DNA from 2 places in the Geodermatophilus sp. SYSU D00742 genome. Region 1 is predicted to be linked to the other one. Evidence: riboswitches for the same ligand, from Rfam matches in the RefSeq annotation. Region 1 holds a riboswitch; the other holds the start of a gene.
What was found. Region 1 has a riboswitch for thiamine pyrophosphate ahead of ACI78V_RS16540 (ECF transporter S component). Riboswitches for the same ligand answer to the same signal wherever they lie in the genome.
Positions count from the first base shown of each region.

Region 2: it holds a riboswitch for thiamine pyrophosphate, as region 1 does, so the genes downstream of both, thiM (hydroxyethylthiazole kinase) here and ACI78V_RS16540 (ECF transporter S component) in region 1, are expected to answer to the same signal.

Region 1 covers NZ_JBJGYJ010000025.1:24,568-31,640, forward strand. Annotated here, with positions in the region: gene ACI78V_RS16505 (GntR family transcriptional regulator) at 1-44, opposite strand, end outside; gene ACI78V_RS16510 (GNAT family N-acetyltransferase) at 133-693, opposite strand; gene ACI78V_RS16515 (VOC family protein) at 718-1,230, opposite strand; gene ACI78V_RS16520 (hypothetical protein) at 1,339-1,506, shown strand; gene ACI78V_RS16525 (hypothetical protein) at 1,508-1,834, shown strand; partial or broken gene ACI78V_RS16530 (Mut7-C RNAse domain-containing protein) at 1,850-2,224, shown strand; gene ACI78V_RS16535 (Nramp family divalent metal transporter) at 2,379-3,671, shown strand; TPP riboswitch at 3,737-3,840, shown strand; gene ACI78V_RS16540 (ECF transporter S component) at 3,838-4,455, shown strand; gene ACI78V_RS16545 (ABC transporter ATP-binding protein) at 4,527-5,873, shown strand; gene ACI78V_RS16550 (energy-coupling factor transporter transmembrane component T) at 5,870-6,637, shown strand; gene ACI78V_RS16555 (DUF1697 domain-containing protein) at 6,675-7,073, shown strand, end outside.
Region 2 covers NZ_JBJGYJ010000012.1:26,539-33,611, forward strand. Annotated here, with positions in the region: gene ACI78V_RS10410 (alpha/beta fold hydrolase) at 1-393, opposite strand, end outside; gene ACI78V_RS10415 (helicase) at 464-2,221, shown strand; gene ACI78V_RS10420 (TetR/AcrR family transcriptional regulator) at 2,237-2,962, opposite strand; gene ACI78V_RS10425 (DUF4386 domain-containing protein) at 3,076-3,801, shown strand; TPP riboswitch at 3,826-3,922, shown strand; gene thiM (hydroxyethylthiazole kinase) at 3,915-4,712, shown strand; gene thiE (thiamine phosphate synthase) at 4,709-5,380, shown strand; gene thiD (bifunctional hydroxymethylpyrimidine kinase/phosphomethylpyrimidine kinase) at 5,377-6,198, shown strand; gene ACI78V_RS10445 (TenA family protein) at 6,195-6,875, shown strand; gene ACI78V_RS10450 (DNA polymerase IV) at 6,943-7,073, shown strand, end outside.

The DNA.
Region 1 (7,073 bases):
CGGATGCGGGTCAGGGCGACGTCGCGCAGCAGCACGCGGCCCACCGGGGCGAGGGTCACAACTGACATCTCAGATGTCAGCCGCGGGCCGTGTCAACCCCTCGCCGGTCGGGCGTCCGCGTCGTGTGCGCGTTCAGGCCGCCGGTCGACCCAGGTCGGGGGCCGGGTCGTCGGACAGCCGGCTCCACAGCAGCTCGTCGTGCCTGACGCCGTCGCCGTAGCGGTAGGAGCGGCGCAGCCGGCCCTCGAGGGTGAACCCGGCCTTGCCCGCGACCCGCCCGGAGGCGGCGTTCTCGACGGCGTGGCACAGCTCCACGCGGTCGACGGCCAGCTCCGCGAACGCCCAGCGGCACACGGCGTCCACCCCGCGAGGCGCCACCCCACGCCCGCGGGCCGCGGGCACCGTCCAGTAGCCGACCGAGGCCCCGGCCTGCGCCCGGTCGATCGAGTGCAGCGACAGGGAGCCGAGCAGCGCGCCGGTCGCGGCGTCGACGACGGCCCAGGAGGCGTGGTCGCCGGCGGACCAGTCGGCCCGCCGGCGCAGGAACGCGACCACGTCGGCGCGGGTGGTGGCCGGGACGGCGTTCCACCGGCGCAGCAGCGGGTCCTGCATCGCGACCAGGACGTCGTCGGCGTCGTCCGCACGCCAGGACCGCAGGTGCAGCTCACCGGCGGTCAGCTCGACCGGTTCCACGGGGAGGCATCCTCCCCGACGTCCTCAGGCCGGGACGGAGACCCCGACGCCACCGCGGGTGTGGGCGCCGTAGCGGGCGATCTCGCGGTCGAGGTCCAGCGGCGAGGTCATGGCCGCGCCCTCCAGGAGCTCCGGGGTGATCGCCTCCGCCGGCAGCAGCCAGGAGACCTCGAACTCCAGGCCGTCCGGGTCGTGGGCGTAGAGGGCCTTGGTGGTCACGTGGTCGGACATCCCGACCAGCGCCCCTGCCTGCAGCAGCGCGTCGCGGATGCGGGCCAGCTCGGCGAGCGTGTCGACCTCCCACGCCAGGTGGTAGAGCCCGACGGTGCGCCGGCCGGCCTCCGAGGCACCGGCGCCCGCGCCGATCTGGAACAGGCCGAGGTCGTGGTCGTTGGACGACCCCTCCGCCTGCAGGAAGACCGCCGCGCCGGGGATCTCCGTCTTGGCCCGGAACCCCAGCACGTCGCGGTAGAAGGCGTGGCTGCGGGCGACGTCCCGGACGTAGAGGACGGCGTGGTTGAGACGCTGGACCGGCATGACGGGTGCTCCCTCGGACGACTGGTCACCAGTCTGCCCCTCGTTTGTTGATTGTTCAAGTACCAGTGCGGGGCATCCGGGTAGAGGCCCGGCATGGACCACTCGCGCGTGCCCGTCAGCGAAGCCCTGCAGGAGTTCCGCCGCCGCGGCGACGTCGTCCCCGGCCCGCCCGGGCACGAGCAGGGCCGAGGGGCCGACCCGCGGGTGGTCGAGGTCGTCGGGGAGGCGTGGTCGCCCCCGACGTCCTCCCGCTCGACCGTCGCCGGAGGACCCTGACGTGAGCGTCGTCGTCCGGGTTCCGCCGGAGCTGGCCTTCCTCCTCCGGCCACGGGACCGTCCCGCCCGGGAGCGGCGGCTGGCCTTCGACCCCGACGCCACGCTCGGGCACCTGCTCCGCGCGGCCGGCGTCCCGCCGACCGAGGTGGGCGGGCTGCGGTTGGACGGCGTCCCGGCCGGACCGGACGCCCGCGCGCACAGGGGTGGCGTGGTCGACGTCGTCCCGGTGGCACGCCCGCAGCCCGCACCGCCGGGCGGGTTCGTGCTCGACGTCGGGCTGGGCGCGCTGGCCCGGCGGCTCCGGCTGCTCGGGCAGGACGCCGCGTAGTCCAACGACGCCGACGACCGCGACCTGGTGGAGCGCGCGAACGCCGAGCACCGCGCCCTGCTCACCCAGGACCGCGGGCTGCTCATGCGCCGGGCCCTGGTACGGGGGGCGCTGGTGCGCGGCAGCCGGCCCGACGAGCAGCTGGCCGACGTCCTCGACCGGTTCGCTCCCCCGCTGGCCCCGCTCACCCGCTGCACCGCCTGCGGCGCCCGCCTCACCGCGGTCGCCAAGGCCGACGTCGCCCACCGGCTGCCACCCGGCACGCGGCAGACCTACGACGAGTTCTCCCGCTGCCCCGCCTGCGACCGGCTCTACTGGCGCGGCGCGCACGCCCACCGGATCGAGGCGGTCGTCGCGGCGGCGGAGCTCGCGGCGGCACGGCGCGGGTAGGCCGCGGCGACCGAGCGGCTCGCGGCCGCGGGGCCACGGCGGGCAGGGCAGCCTCACCTCGGCCCCCCAGGGCCACACGTTGGCCCCGGCGTGTCAACCGGCGCGGGCACAGGCAGGAGCGCCCACCCACCCGTCGTGTCGTTGCGAGGCCGCCGTGTACCTGTCGAAGACCGAGGCCGCCGTCCTGCCGACCACCCTGGTCGGCTCGCCCGGACGGAGGCCGGCCCCGGGCAGCCGGCGCCGCATCTGGCCCCTGCTGGGGCCGGCGTTCGTGGCCGCGGTGGCCTACGTCGACCCGGGCAACTTCGCGACCAACTTCTCCGGCGGCGCCTCCTTCGGCTACACGCTGCTGTGGGTCATCGTCGCGGCGAACCTCATGGCGATGCTCATCCAGTCGCTGACCGCCAAGCTCGGGCTCGCCACCGGCCGCGACCTGGCCACGCTGTGCCGGGAGAACCTCCCCCGGCCGGTCACGAAGGGCCTGTGGGTGCAGGCCGAGGCGGTGGCGATCGCCACCGACCTGGCCGAGATCGTCGGCGGCGCGGTCGCGCTGAACCTGCTGTTCGGCGTCCCCCTGCCGATCGGCGGGGTCATCACCGCGGTGGTCGCGTTCGTGCTGCTCGCGGCGCAGTCCCGCGGGCACCGGCCGTTCGAGCGGGTGATCGCCGGGCTGCTGCTGGTCATCGGGCTGGGCTTCGGCTACACGCTGGTCGGCTCCGGCGTCGACGCCGGCGGGGTCGCCTCGGGCCTGGTGCCGTCGTTCTCCGGCTCGGAGAGCCTGCTGCTGGCCACCGGCATCCTGGGCGCCACGGTCATGCCGCACGTCATCTACGTGCACTCGGCGCTCACCCCGGGCCGCTACGGCGACGTCGTCACGGCCGGGCGCACCGAGAGCGGCCGGCGCCGGCTGCTCAAGGCCCAGCGCATCGACGTCCTCGTGGCCATGGGCCTGGCCGGGCTGGTCAACGCCGCGATGCTCGTCATCGCCGCCCAGCTGTTCACCGCCGACGACGGCATCGAGTCGCTGGAGAGCGTGCACGCCGGCCTCGGTGACCAGCTGGGCACCGGCGCGGCGCTGGCCTTCGCCGTCGCGCTGCTGGCGTCGGGTTTCGCCTCCTCCTCGGTCGGCACCCACGCCGGGCAGGTGGTCATGGCCGGCTTCCTGCGCCGCCACATCCCGGTGCTGGCCCGCCGGCTGATCACCCTCGCCCCCGCGCTGGCGGTGCTCGTGCTGGGCGGGGACCCCACGACCGCGCTGGTCTGGTCGCAGGTCGTGCTGTCCTTCGGCATCCCCTTCGCCCTGGTGCCGCTGCTGTGGCTGACCTCCCGCCGCTCGGTCATGGGCCACTGGGTGAACCGCCCGGTCACCACGATCGCCGGCGCGGTGGTGGCCACCCTGATCATCGGGCTCAACGGCCACCTGCTCCTGGGCTTCGTCCTCGGCTGAGGCGGCGGCGGTCGGGGGGACGGTCGTGGTGGCACCGGCGAGGGCTACGCTGGGTGCCACAACCGAACACACAGCAGGGGAGCGCCTCGGCGCTGAGAGTGCGGGATCCCGCAGACCCTCGAACCTGATCCGGGTCATGCCGGCGCAGGGAGTCTGGAGGAACACCATGGCCGACCAGGCCGTCCGTCCGTCGTCGGCTGCACCTGCCGGGGAGCGCCGCGCCCGCTGGCGCACCGTCGACATCGTCGTCACCGCCGTCCTCGGCGTCGCCTTCGGCGTCGTCTTCTGGGCCTGGGGCCTGCTGTGGGCCGGCACCGGGACGGCGTTCGCCGCCTTCCCGCCCGCGCAGGCCTTCATGTACGGCGTCTGGCTCATCCCGGCGGTGCTCGCGCCGCTGGTGGTCCGCAAGCCCGGTGCCGGTCTGTTCGCCGAGCTCGTGGCGGCGGTCGTCTCCGCGCTGCTCGGCTCGGCCTGGGGGACGACGACGATCGTCTACGGCATCCTCCAGGGCCTGGCCGGTGAGGCCGGGTTCGCCGCGTTCCGCTACCGCTGGTTCGGGTGGGTGCCGGCGCTGCTGTCGGCGGTGCTGGCCGGTGCGATGGCCGCCGTCCTCGACCTCCTCTACTACTACCCGGACTGGACCGCGGGCTGGAAGACGACCTACGTCGCCCTCGTCGTGGCCAGCACCGCGGTCGTGGCCGGCGTCGGCGGGGTGCTGCTGACCCGGGCGCTGGCGGCCAGCGGCGCGCTGTCGTCGTTCGCCTCCGGCCGCACCCGGCACTGACCGGCACCGCACCGGCCGCCGTCGCGCTGGCCGGGTGGGGCTTCCGGCACGCCACCCGGCGGGCCTGGGCGGTGCGGGACGTCGACCTGCGGATCGCCCCCGGCGAGCGGGTGCTGCTCACCGGTGCGTCCGGGTCGGGGAAGTCCACGCTGCTGCGGGCGCTGGGCGGGCTGCTGGACCCGGAGAGCGGCGACGCCGTCGGCGAGTTGACCGTCGACGGCGCCGCGCCGGACCGGCGGCGGCAGCGGGTCGGCATGGTGTTCCAGGACCCGGACGCCCAACTGGTCATGACCCGCGCCGGGGACGATGTCGCCTTCGGGCTGGAGAACGTCGGTACGCCGCCGGACTGCATCTGGCCGGCCGTCGACGTCGCCCTGGACGCCGTCGGGTTCGACCTCGGGCGCGACCGGCCGACCGGGGCGCTGTCCGGCGGGCAGAAGCAGCGGCTGGTGCTGGCCGGCGCCCTCGCCCCGCGGCCGGGTCTCCTGCTCCTGGACGAGCCCACCGCCCAGCTGGACCCGGCCGGCGCCGCGCTGGTCCGCGACGCGGTCACCAGGGCCGTCGCCGACCGCGGCGCCACGCTCGTCGTCGTCGACCACGACGCCGAGGCCTGGCTGCCGCTGGTCGACCGCGTCGTGGAGCTGCTGCCGGGCGGCGGCGCCGTCGAGCACGGGCCCGGGTGGACGCCGGCGCCGCTGCGGTTCCCCGAACGGCACCCGCACCCGCCCGGGGAGCCGCTGCTGTCCGCCCACGCCGCCGGGTACACCCACCGCGGCTCCGCCGTCCCCGCGCTGCCGCCGACCGACGCCGTCCTGCGGGCCGGGCGGACGCTGGCGGTCACCGGCCCCAACGGCACCGGCAAGTCCACGCTGGCGCTGCTGCTGGCCGGGCTGCGCGCGCCCACCACCGGCCGGGTCACCGCCGCACCCGCGCTCACCGCCGGCCTGCGCCGTCCCGGCCGGCCGCCCTCGCGCTGGGCGGCGGCGGAACTGGTGGAGCGGATCGGCACCGTGTTCCAGCACCCGGAGCACCAGTTCCTCACCGGCCGCGTCCGGGACGAGCTGTCCCTGGGGCCGCTGCGCGCCGGGGCGCGCCACGGCGAGGCGGCCCGGCGGGCCGACGAACTGCTCGAGCGGTTGGGCCTCGCGCCGCTGGCCGAGGCCAACCCGTTCACCCTCTCCGGCGGCCAGCAGCGGCGGCTGTCGGTGGCCACGGCGCTGGCGACCCGCCCGCGGGTGCTGGTGCTGGACGAGCCGACCTTCGGGCAGGACCGCGACACCTGGGCCGGGCTGGTGGCGCTGCTGGCCGAGCAGCAGGACGGCGACCGGGCGCTGTGCCTGGTCACCCACGACGCCGCCGTGGTCGCCGCGCTCGCCGACGACGTGGTGAGCCTGGGCGCGCCGGTGGCCGTGCCGTGACCGCGCCGCTCGCCCTCGGTCCGGCCCGCGCCGTCCCGCTGTCGGCGGTGAACCCGGTCGCCCAGCTCACCGCCATCGCCCTGGTGACGGTCCTGCTGCTGGTCAGCGGCGACCTGGTGACCCCGGCGGTCGTGCTCGCCGCGGAGCTCGCGCTCCTCCCCGCCGCCGGGCTCACCCGCCCCCGCGAGGTGCTGCGGCGCACCTGGCCGCTGCTGCTCAGCGCGGCCGGTGTGGCCTGGGTCAACGTCGCCTTCGGCGCCCTCGACGGTGCGGCCGCGTGGCTCAGCGGCGCGACCTGGGGGGTGCGCGTGGTGGCACTGGCGCTGCCGGGGGTGCTGCTCGTGGCCTCCACCGACCCGGTGCGGCTGGCCGACGCGCTGACCGTGCACTGGCGGGTGTCCACGCGCTTCGCCTACGGCGCGCTGGCCGCGCTGCGGCTGGTGCCGCTGCTGGCGGCGGAGTGGGAGACGATCCGTTCGGCCCGCCGCGCCCGGGGCGTGGACGCCGGGGGGAACCCCGTCGCCGCGGTCCGGCTGGTGGCCGGTACGGCGTTCGCCCTGCTCGTGGCCGCGATCCGGCGCGGCACGCGGCTGGCGACCGCCATGGACGCGCGCGGCTTCGACTCCGGGGTCGCGCGCACCAACGCCCGCGGTTCGGTGTTCCGCCGGCGGGACGGCTGGTTCGTCGCCGCCGCGGCGGCGGTGGGCGCCGCGGCAGTCGGCGCCAGCGTCGCGCTGGGCACCTGGGACCCTCTGCTCGGCTGACCGGGGACCCGGCCCGTGCGCGGCTACGGTGCCGGTCGTGAGCACCCGCTACGTCGTGCTGTTGCGCGGCATCAACGTCGGCCGGGCACGACAGATCGGGATGGCCGAGCTCCGGGAGGCCCTCACCGCACGCGGGCACCGCGACGTGCGCACCCACCTGCGCAGCGGCAACGTCGTCCTGGACAGCGCGCTGGACGAGGCCGAACTGGTGGACGACGTCGAGGCGGCCGTGCGCGAGCGGTTCGGCGCCGCGGTGCCCGTCGTCGTCCGCACCGGGGCGGAGGTGGCCGCCGTCCTGGCCGCCGACCCGCTGGGCGCGGTGGCGACCGACCCGTCCCGCTACCTGGTGACCTTCCTGCCGCGGGCTCCGGAGCCCGCGCGGGTCGAGGCGCTGCCGCCTGCGGACGCCGGGGAGTACCGGGTGGTCGGCCGGGAG
Region 2 (7,073 bases), on a different contig from region 1:
GTCCTCGTCGTCGGTGCGGCCGCCGGACACGGGGTACTCCGTGGGTGCGATGTCGACGACGACGAGGGCGCGCAGCAGCTCCGGGTGGCGCAGGGCGAGCTGCATCGACACCTTGCCGCCCATCGAGTGCCCCACGAGGGTCACCGGCTCCCCGAACGAGGCCAGCTCCGCGGCGACCAACTCGGTCATGTCCACGTAGTCGACCCGGTCGGTCCAGGGCGAGTGCCCGTGGTTGGGCAGGTCGAGCAGGGTGACCCGGTGGTCCCCGGACAGCCCCCTGGCGATCGTCGTCCAGTTCTTCCCTTGGCCGAACAGTCCGTGCACGAACACCACGCGTGGGCCCGCGTCCCCGAGCGTCCGGGCGTGCAGCCGCTCGTCGGAGTTCGTCGTCACCCGGCGATTCCACCAGATCCCGTCGTCCGACCGACCTACCGTCGACGGCCGACGAAGGGGGAGCACACCCATGCCCGGACGGCGCCGCCGGACGACGACCCGGTCCACCAGCACCACGCGCAGCAGCACGACGCGGACGAGCACCACCGCCCGCCGGCGACCGGCTCCCCGTCGGGCCGCCGAGCCCGCCCCGCAGCGGCCGGTCGCCGGGCCGGGGGAGCGGGTGTGGGTGCTCGCCGTCCCGTTCCGGGCGCCGGCCCCGGGGGCGCAGTGGCGTCCGGACCTGCAGGCGCACGTCTGGGTCGGCCGCGAGCTGCCGCCGGAGCTGGCGCCCCACGACCCGGCGCCGTACACCTTCGAGCGCTTCCTGGAGGACGAGCTCAACGCCGCGCCGCGCCCGGTCCCGGCCGGCCACCCGCTGCGGCCCCGCGACGAGCAGGTGACCGGAGCGGCGGCGATCGCGGCCTCGGCGAGGGCCGGACACCGGGTCTTCCTCCTCGGCGACGACCCCGGCGTGGGCAAGACCGGCACCGCCGTCCTGGCCGCCCGGGAGGTCGCCGCGCAGCGCGGCGGGCGCACCGTCCTCGTGGTCGCCGACCGTCCCGCCGCGATCACCATCCCGCACTGGACCCGCTCGATCGCCGGGTTCGGCGACGGCGGCCTGCGCTGGTGCGTCACCACCTGGGACCGGCTGGCCAAGATCGCGGGGCTGCAGAGGACGGGGCTGCGCTTCGACGTCGTCATCGCCGACGAGGCGCACATGGTGCGGCACACGACGACGCAGCGGTGGAAGCACTGGAAGGCCGTCTCCGGCGCCGGCCGGGTCCAGAACGCGCCGTTCGTCATCGCGGCCACCGCCACGCCGGCGCACACACCGCTCGAGCTGCCCTACCTGGCCCCGGAGTTCGCCCGGCGGCACGGGGAGCCGTTGCGGGCCTGGGCCGACCTGCCCGGCCGGCTGGCCGAGCACGGGTTCCACGTGGAACGGGGTCGCTACGGCTGGGCCTGGACCGAGGACGCCGACGAGCGCCGCGCCGACCTCGCCCGGCTCCAGGGCTGGCTGGCCGACGGGACCCCGCCGGCCACGCTGCACCGGCCGGCGCCGTGGGGACCGGTGTCGGTCACCGGGACGCCGGTCGCCCTGACGCCGGCCGAGCGGGCCGCCTACGACTCCGAGTGGCAGGAGTTCCGAGCCGAGATGCGGTTGGCCCGGCGCGCCCGCCAGAGCGCCCGGGGCCGCGCGGCGCTGCTGCGGTTCCGGCAGAAGGCCGGGCTGATCCGGGCCCAGGCGACCGTGGACTGGGTCAAGGCGCAGGTGGAGGCGGAGCGGCAGGTCGCGGTCTCGGTGGAGTTCGTCGAGACGGCGGCCGACCCGATCCGCGAGGCGCTGCTGGACAGCGGGGTGCCGGTCGCCGCGGTCTACGGCCGCGACCGGTTCGACGTCGAGGCCGAGCGGCTGCGCTTCCAGACCGGGGCGGCCCCGGTCTGCGTCCTCACCGTCACCGCCTCCATCAGCCTGCACGCCGGCGAGCTCCTGCCCGACGGGACGACCGCCTCCACGACCCCGCGGGTCGGGCTGTTCCACCAGCCGCGGTTCTCCGGCATCCAGGCGCGGCAGGTCACCGGCCGCACCCACCGCGACGGGCAGGTCTCACCGTGGCGGGTGGCCTTCGCCGAGGACACCGTGGAGGAGCAGGTGGCCCGCGTGATGGTGGAGCGGCTGGCGGTCAGCGGCTCGACGGCCGGCGCGGACACGTCGTCCCTGCAGGAGATCGCCGAGCTGCTGGACGCCGACTGGCTGCCGGCGACCGCCCTCACCGACGCCTGAGCCGGCCCGGGCGCCTCACCCGGGCCCGACGGTCGAGCGCGCCCGGGCAGAGCTCCAGCCGTGCTGCCGGAGGCGGTCGAACCCGTCGAGGAGCAGGTCGAGGGCGAACTCGAACTCGAACTGCTCGTCGCAGCCCGAGCCGGGACCGGACAGGTCGCCCCGGGTCGCGACCGTGGCGATCTCGAGGATGTGCGGGTAGCGCTGCGCGAACTCCGCCGCCACGGCCTCCTGCTCCGCACGGGTCGGCGCCGGTGCGTCGGCGCCCGGCGGCTCGTCGAACAGCTCCGGGCTGAACCCCCAGATGCGGTTGCCCAGCGTGTGCATCACGTGGTGGGTCAGGTCGGCGGAGAAGCCCCCGGCCAGGAACAGGCCGGCGACGGAGTCCATGTACCCGAGGACCGCAGCGGTCCGGCGGGTGCGGGACTCGATCGCCTGCCGCGCCCACGGGTGGCGCAGCACCGCCGCCCGCGCCGAGAGCACGCGCCGGCGGACGGCGTCCCTCCACCCCGACGCCGGGTCCACCGGCTCCACCTCGCCGATGACGACGTCGACCATGCCGTCGAGCAGCTCGTCCTTGTTCGCGACGTGCTTGTACAGCGCCATCGGCACCACGCCGAGCTCCTGGGCCAGCCGCCGCATGCTCACCGCGGCGATGCCCGCGTCGTCGGCCAGTGCCACCGCCGCCCCCAGCACGCGCTCCCTGCTGAGCGGCGCCCGGCGCACGCCCTCCCGCTGGGCCATCCGACCACCTCCCGTCGCGACGCCCGAGCCTAGGACCTTGACAGGTGTACGGCGTACACCTAACGTCCGGACCACGGGTGTACGCCGTACACCGGAAGAATGGAGGAAAGGCCATGAGCTCGCACAGGGGGTCCGCCGTCGTCGCGGGGGTGTTCTTCGTCGTCGCGGCCGTCACCGCGGTCATCGCGCTGGCGCTCTACCAGCCGGTGCTGGGGGACCCCGGGTACGTCCTCGGGGCGGGAGCCGACACGCGCGTGCTGTGGGGCGGTTTCCTCGAGGTCGTCCTCGCCGCCTCCTGCATCGGCACCGCGGTCGCGCTCTACCCGGTGGTGCGGGGACAGGACGAGGGCGTCGCACTCGGCTACGTCTGCGGGCGCCTGCTGGAGGCGGCGCTGATCACCGTCGGCATCGTGGCCGTCCTCGCGGTGGTGACCCTCCGCGAGGCGTCCACCGGAGGCGCGGACGACCGGGCCCTCGTGGCGGTCGCCGAGGCGCTCGTCGCCGTCCACGACTGGACCTTCCTGCTCGGCCCCGGGCTCGTCATCGGCGTCAACAGCCTGCTGCTGGCGTCTCTCGTGTACCGGTCCCGGCTCGTGCCACGCTGGATCGCCGTCCTCGGCCTGGTCGGTGGCCCGCTGGTGTTCGCGTCGTCGACCGCGGTCCTGTTCGGCCTCTACGAGCAGGTCTCCGTGTGGGGCATGGCCGCCGCCCTCCCCGTCGCCGCCTGGGAGATGAGCCTCGCCGTCTTCCTGATCGCCCGGGGCTTCCGGCCGTCTCCCGTGCTCGCCGGCGGACCGGCCGCTCCGGTCGCGCGGCCCGCGGTGACCGCCGCCGCCTGACCGTCCGGCTGTTAGGTTCGGCGGCGAAGTGACACGGGGTGTCCCCCGGCAGGGGACTGAGAGCACACCCGTCGAACCTGCTCCAGTTCGTACTGGCGAAGGGATGTCACGGCATGGATGCCGACGACCTGCGCGCGGCCCGGGCGGCCCTGCGCGCCACCACCCCCCTGGTGCACTGCCTGACCAACACGGTCGTGCAGGCCTTCACCGCCAACGCCCTGCTGGCCGCGGGCGCGGCACCGGCGATGGTCGACGCCCCCGAGGAGGCCGCCGACTTCGCCGCCGTCGCCTCGGCCGTGCTGGTCAACGTGGGCACGGTCAACGCCCGCACCGCCGAGGCGATGCGCCTGGCGGCCCGGTCGGCGGGTGCGGCAGGGACGCCCTGGGTGCTCGACCCGGTCGCCGTGGGCGCGCTGGCCTTCCGCACCGGCCTCGCCGCCGAGCTGGTCGAGGCGCGGCCCACGGTGGTCCGCGGCAACGCCTCGGAGGTGATGGCACTGGCGGGCGCGGGCGGCGGCGGCCGGGGGGTCGACAGCACCGCCGGCGCCGACGCCGCAGCCCCGGCGGCAGCCGAGCTGGCCCGCCGGACCGGCGGGGTGGTGGCCGTCAGCGGCGAGGTCGACCTGGTCACCGACGGACGGCGCACGGTCCGCGTGGGCGGCGGCTCGGTGCTGCTCACCCGCACCACCGGCGCCGGGTGTGCCCTGGGCGCGCTGGTGGCCGCCTACGTCGCCGCGACCGGCGACGCGATCACCGGGACAGTGGCCGCGCACGCCCACGTCGCGCTGGCCGCCGAGGTCGCCGCCGACGTCGCCGACGGCCCGGGCACCTTCGCCCCGGCCTGGCTCGACGCGCTCGACACCCTCGACGGCGACTCCCTGGCCCGGGCCGACCTCCGGGACCACCGGTGACCCGGTTCGACCCCACCCTCTACCTGGTCACCGACTCCGCGCTGTGCTCCCCGCGGCCGGTCGCCGACGTCGTCCGCGCCGCGGTGGCCGGCGGCGTCACCGCCGTCCAGGTGCGGGACAAGACCGCCGCCCGCCGGGAGCTGCTGGCGCTCACCCGGGCGGTGCAGGCGGCGCTGGCCGACCGGCCCGACGTCCCCGTGGTGGTCAACGACGCGGTGGACGTCGCCCTGGTCGCAGGCGCCGACGGCGTGCACGTCGGCCAGGACGACCTGCCACCGACGGAGACCCGCGCGCTGCTCGGCCCGGGCCGGCTGGTCGGGGTGAGCGTCTCCTCGGCCGCCGAGCTCGACGCGGCGCTGGCCCTGCCGGCCGGCACCGTCGACGTCGTCGGGCTCAGCCCGGTCTGGCCCACCCCGACCAAGCCGGACGCCGCGCCGGGGCTGGGCCTCGAGGGCACCGCGGCGCTGGCCGCGGCGGCGCGCACCGGCGGCCTGGCCGCGGTGGCGATCGGCGGCATCGACACCGGCCGGGCGGCCGCCGTCGCCCGCACCGGGGTGGACGGCATCTGCGTGGTGTCGGCGATCTGCGCGGCGGCCGACCCCGAGGCGGCGGCCCGTGCCCTGCGCGCGCAGATCGCGGCCGGCCGGGCCGTGGGGGCACACCGGTGACCACGCCGACCGTGCCCGTCGCGCTGACCGTCGCCGGCAGCGACCCCAGCGGCGGGGCCGGCATCCAGGCCGACCTCAAGACCTTCAGCGCCCTCGGCGCCTACGGGACGGCGGTGCTGACCGCGCTCACCGCGCAGAACACCCGCGGGGTGACCGGCGTGCACCCGGTGCCGGCGGAGTTCGTCGCCCAGCAGCTGCACACGCTGCTCGACGACGTCCCGGTGCACGCCACGAAGCTCGGCATGCTCGGGACGGCGGAGGTGGTGGCCGCGGTGGCCGGCGTCCTGGCCGCCCGCCCCACGGGCCCGGTGGTGTGCGACCCGGTGATGGTGTCGACCAGCGGGCACCGGCTCATCGACGAGCCCGCGGTGGACGCCGTGCGCACCACGCTCCTGCCGCTGGCCGACCTGGTCACCCCCAACGTGCCCGAGGCGGCGGCGCTGCTGGACACCGCGCCCGCCGCCGACGTCGACGGGCTGGTCACGCAGGGCGAGGCGCTGCTGGCGCTGGGGCCGCGGGCGGTGCTGCTCAAGGGCGGCCACCTGGGCGGCGAGGAGAGCGTCGACGTCCTGGTCACCGCCGACGGCGCCGTCCGCACCCGGCGGCCCCGGGTGGCGACCACGGCCACCCACGGCACCGGCTGCACGCTGTCCTCGGCGCTGGCCGCGCTGGCCGCCCGCCACGGTGCCGGCGACTGGCCGCCGCTGGTGGAGCGGGCGCGGGACTACCTGCAGGCGGCACTGGCCGGCGGGGTCGGGCTCGGCATCGGCTCGGGGGCGGGTCCGGTGCACCACTTCGCCGGCATCTGGCCGTCGTGAGCTCGTTCAGCGAGCGCGCCTGGGCGGGCACCGCCGGGCTGCGAGCGGCCATCGACGGCCTGCCGTTCCTGGCCGAGCTGGGGGCGGGCACCCTCGCCCCGGCCGCGTTCCGGCACTACCTGGAGCAGGACGGCCTGTACCTCGCCGACTACGCGCGGGCGCTGGCGCTGCTGGGGGCCCGCGCTCCGGACTCCGCCGCCGCGTCCTTCTGGACGACGTCCGCGGCCGCCACCGCGACGGTGGAGCGGCAGGTGCAGGCCGACCTGTTGTCCGCCGGGCTCCCCGCGGCCGACCGCACGGCCGGCGGGCCGGTGCACTCGCCCACCTGCCTGGCCTACGTCTCCTACCTGGTGGCCACCGCGGCCACGGCCCCGTACGCCGTGGGCGCCGCGGCCGTCCTGCCCTGCTACTGGGTGTACGCCGACGTCGGCGCACGCCTGGCGCGGACCGCCGGGCTCGTCCCCGGGCACCCGTTCCTGCGCTGGGTCGCCGTGTACGACTCCGCGGAGTTCCAGCAGTCCGCCCGCCGGGCGCGCGCGCTCGCCGACGCGGCGGCCGAGGCGTCCCCCGACGCGGAGCCGGCGATGCGGCGCGCGTTCACCGTCGCCACCCGGTACGAGCTGGAGTTCTGGCGCTCGGCGCACCAGCGGGAGACCTGGCCCGACGCGCTCGGCTGACCCCCGCGTCACCCGGTCGGACGACGGGCGACCATGGGGGTGGCCGGCGACAGCGAGGAGGTGGGGCGTGCGGCGGGAGGCGAGCATCCTCCACCTGGACCTCGACGCCTTCTTCGCCGCGGTCGAGCAGCGCGACAAGCCGTCGCTGCGCGGGCGCCCGGTGGTGGTCGGCGGGGTCGGGGGCCGCGGGGTGGTGGC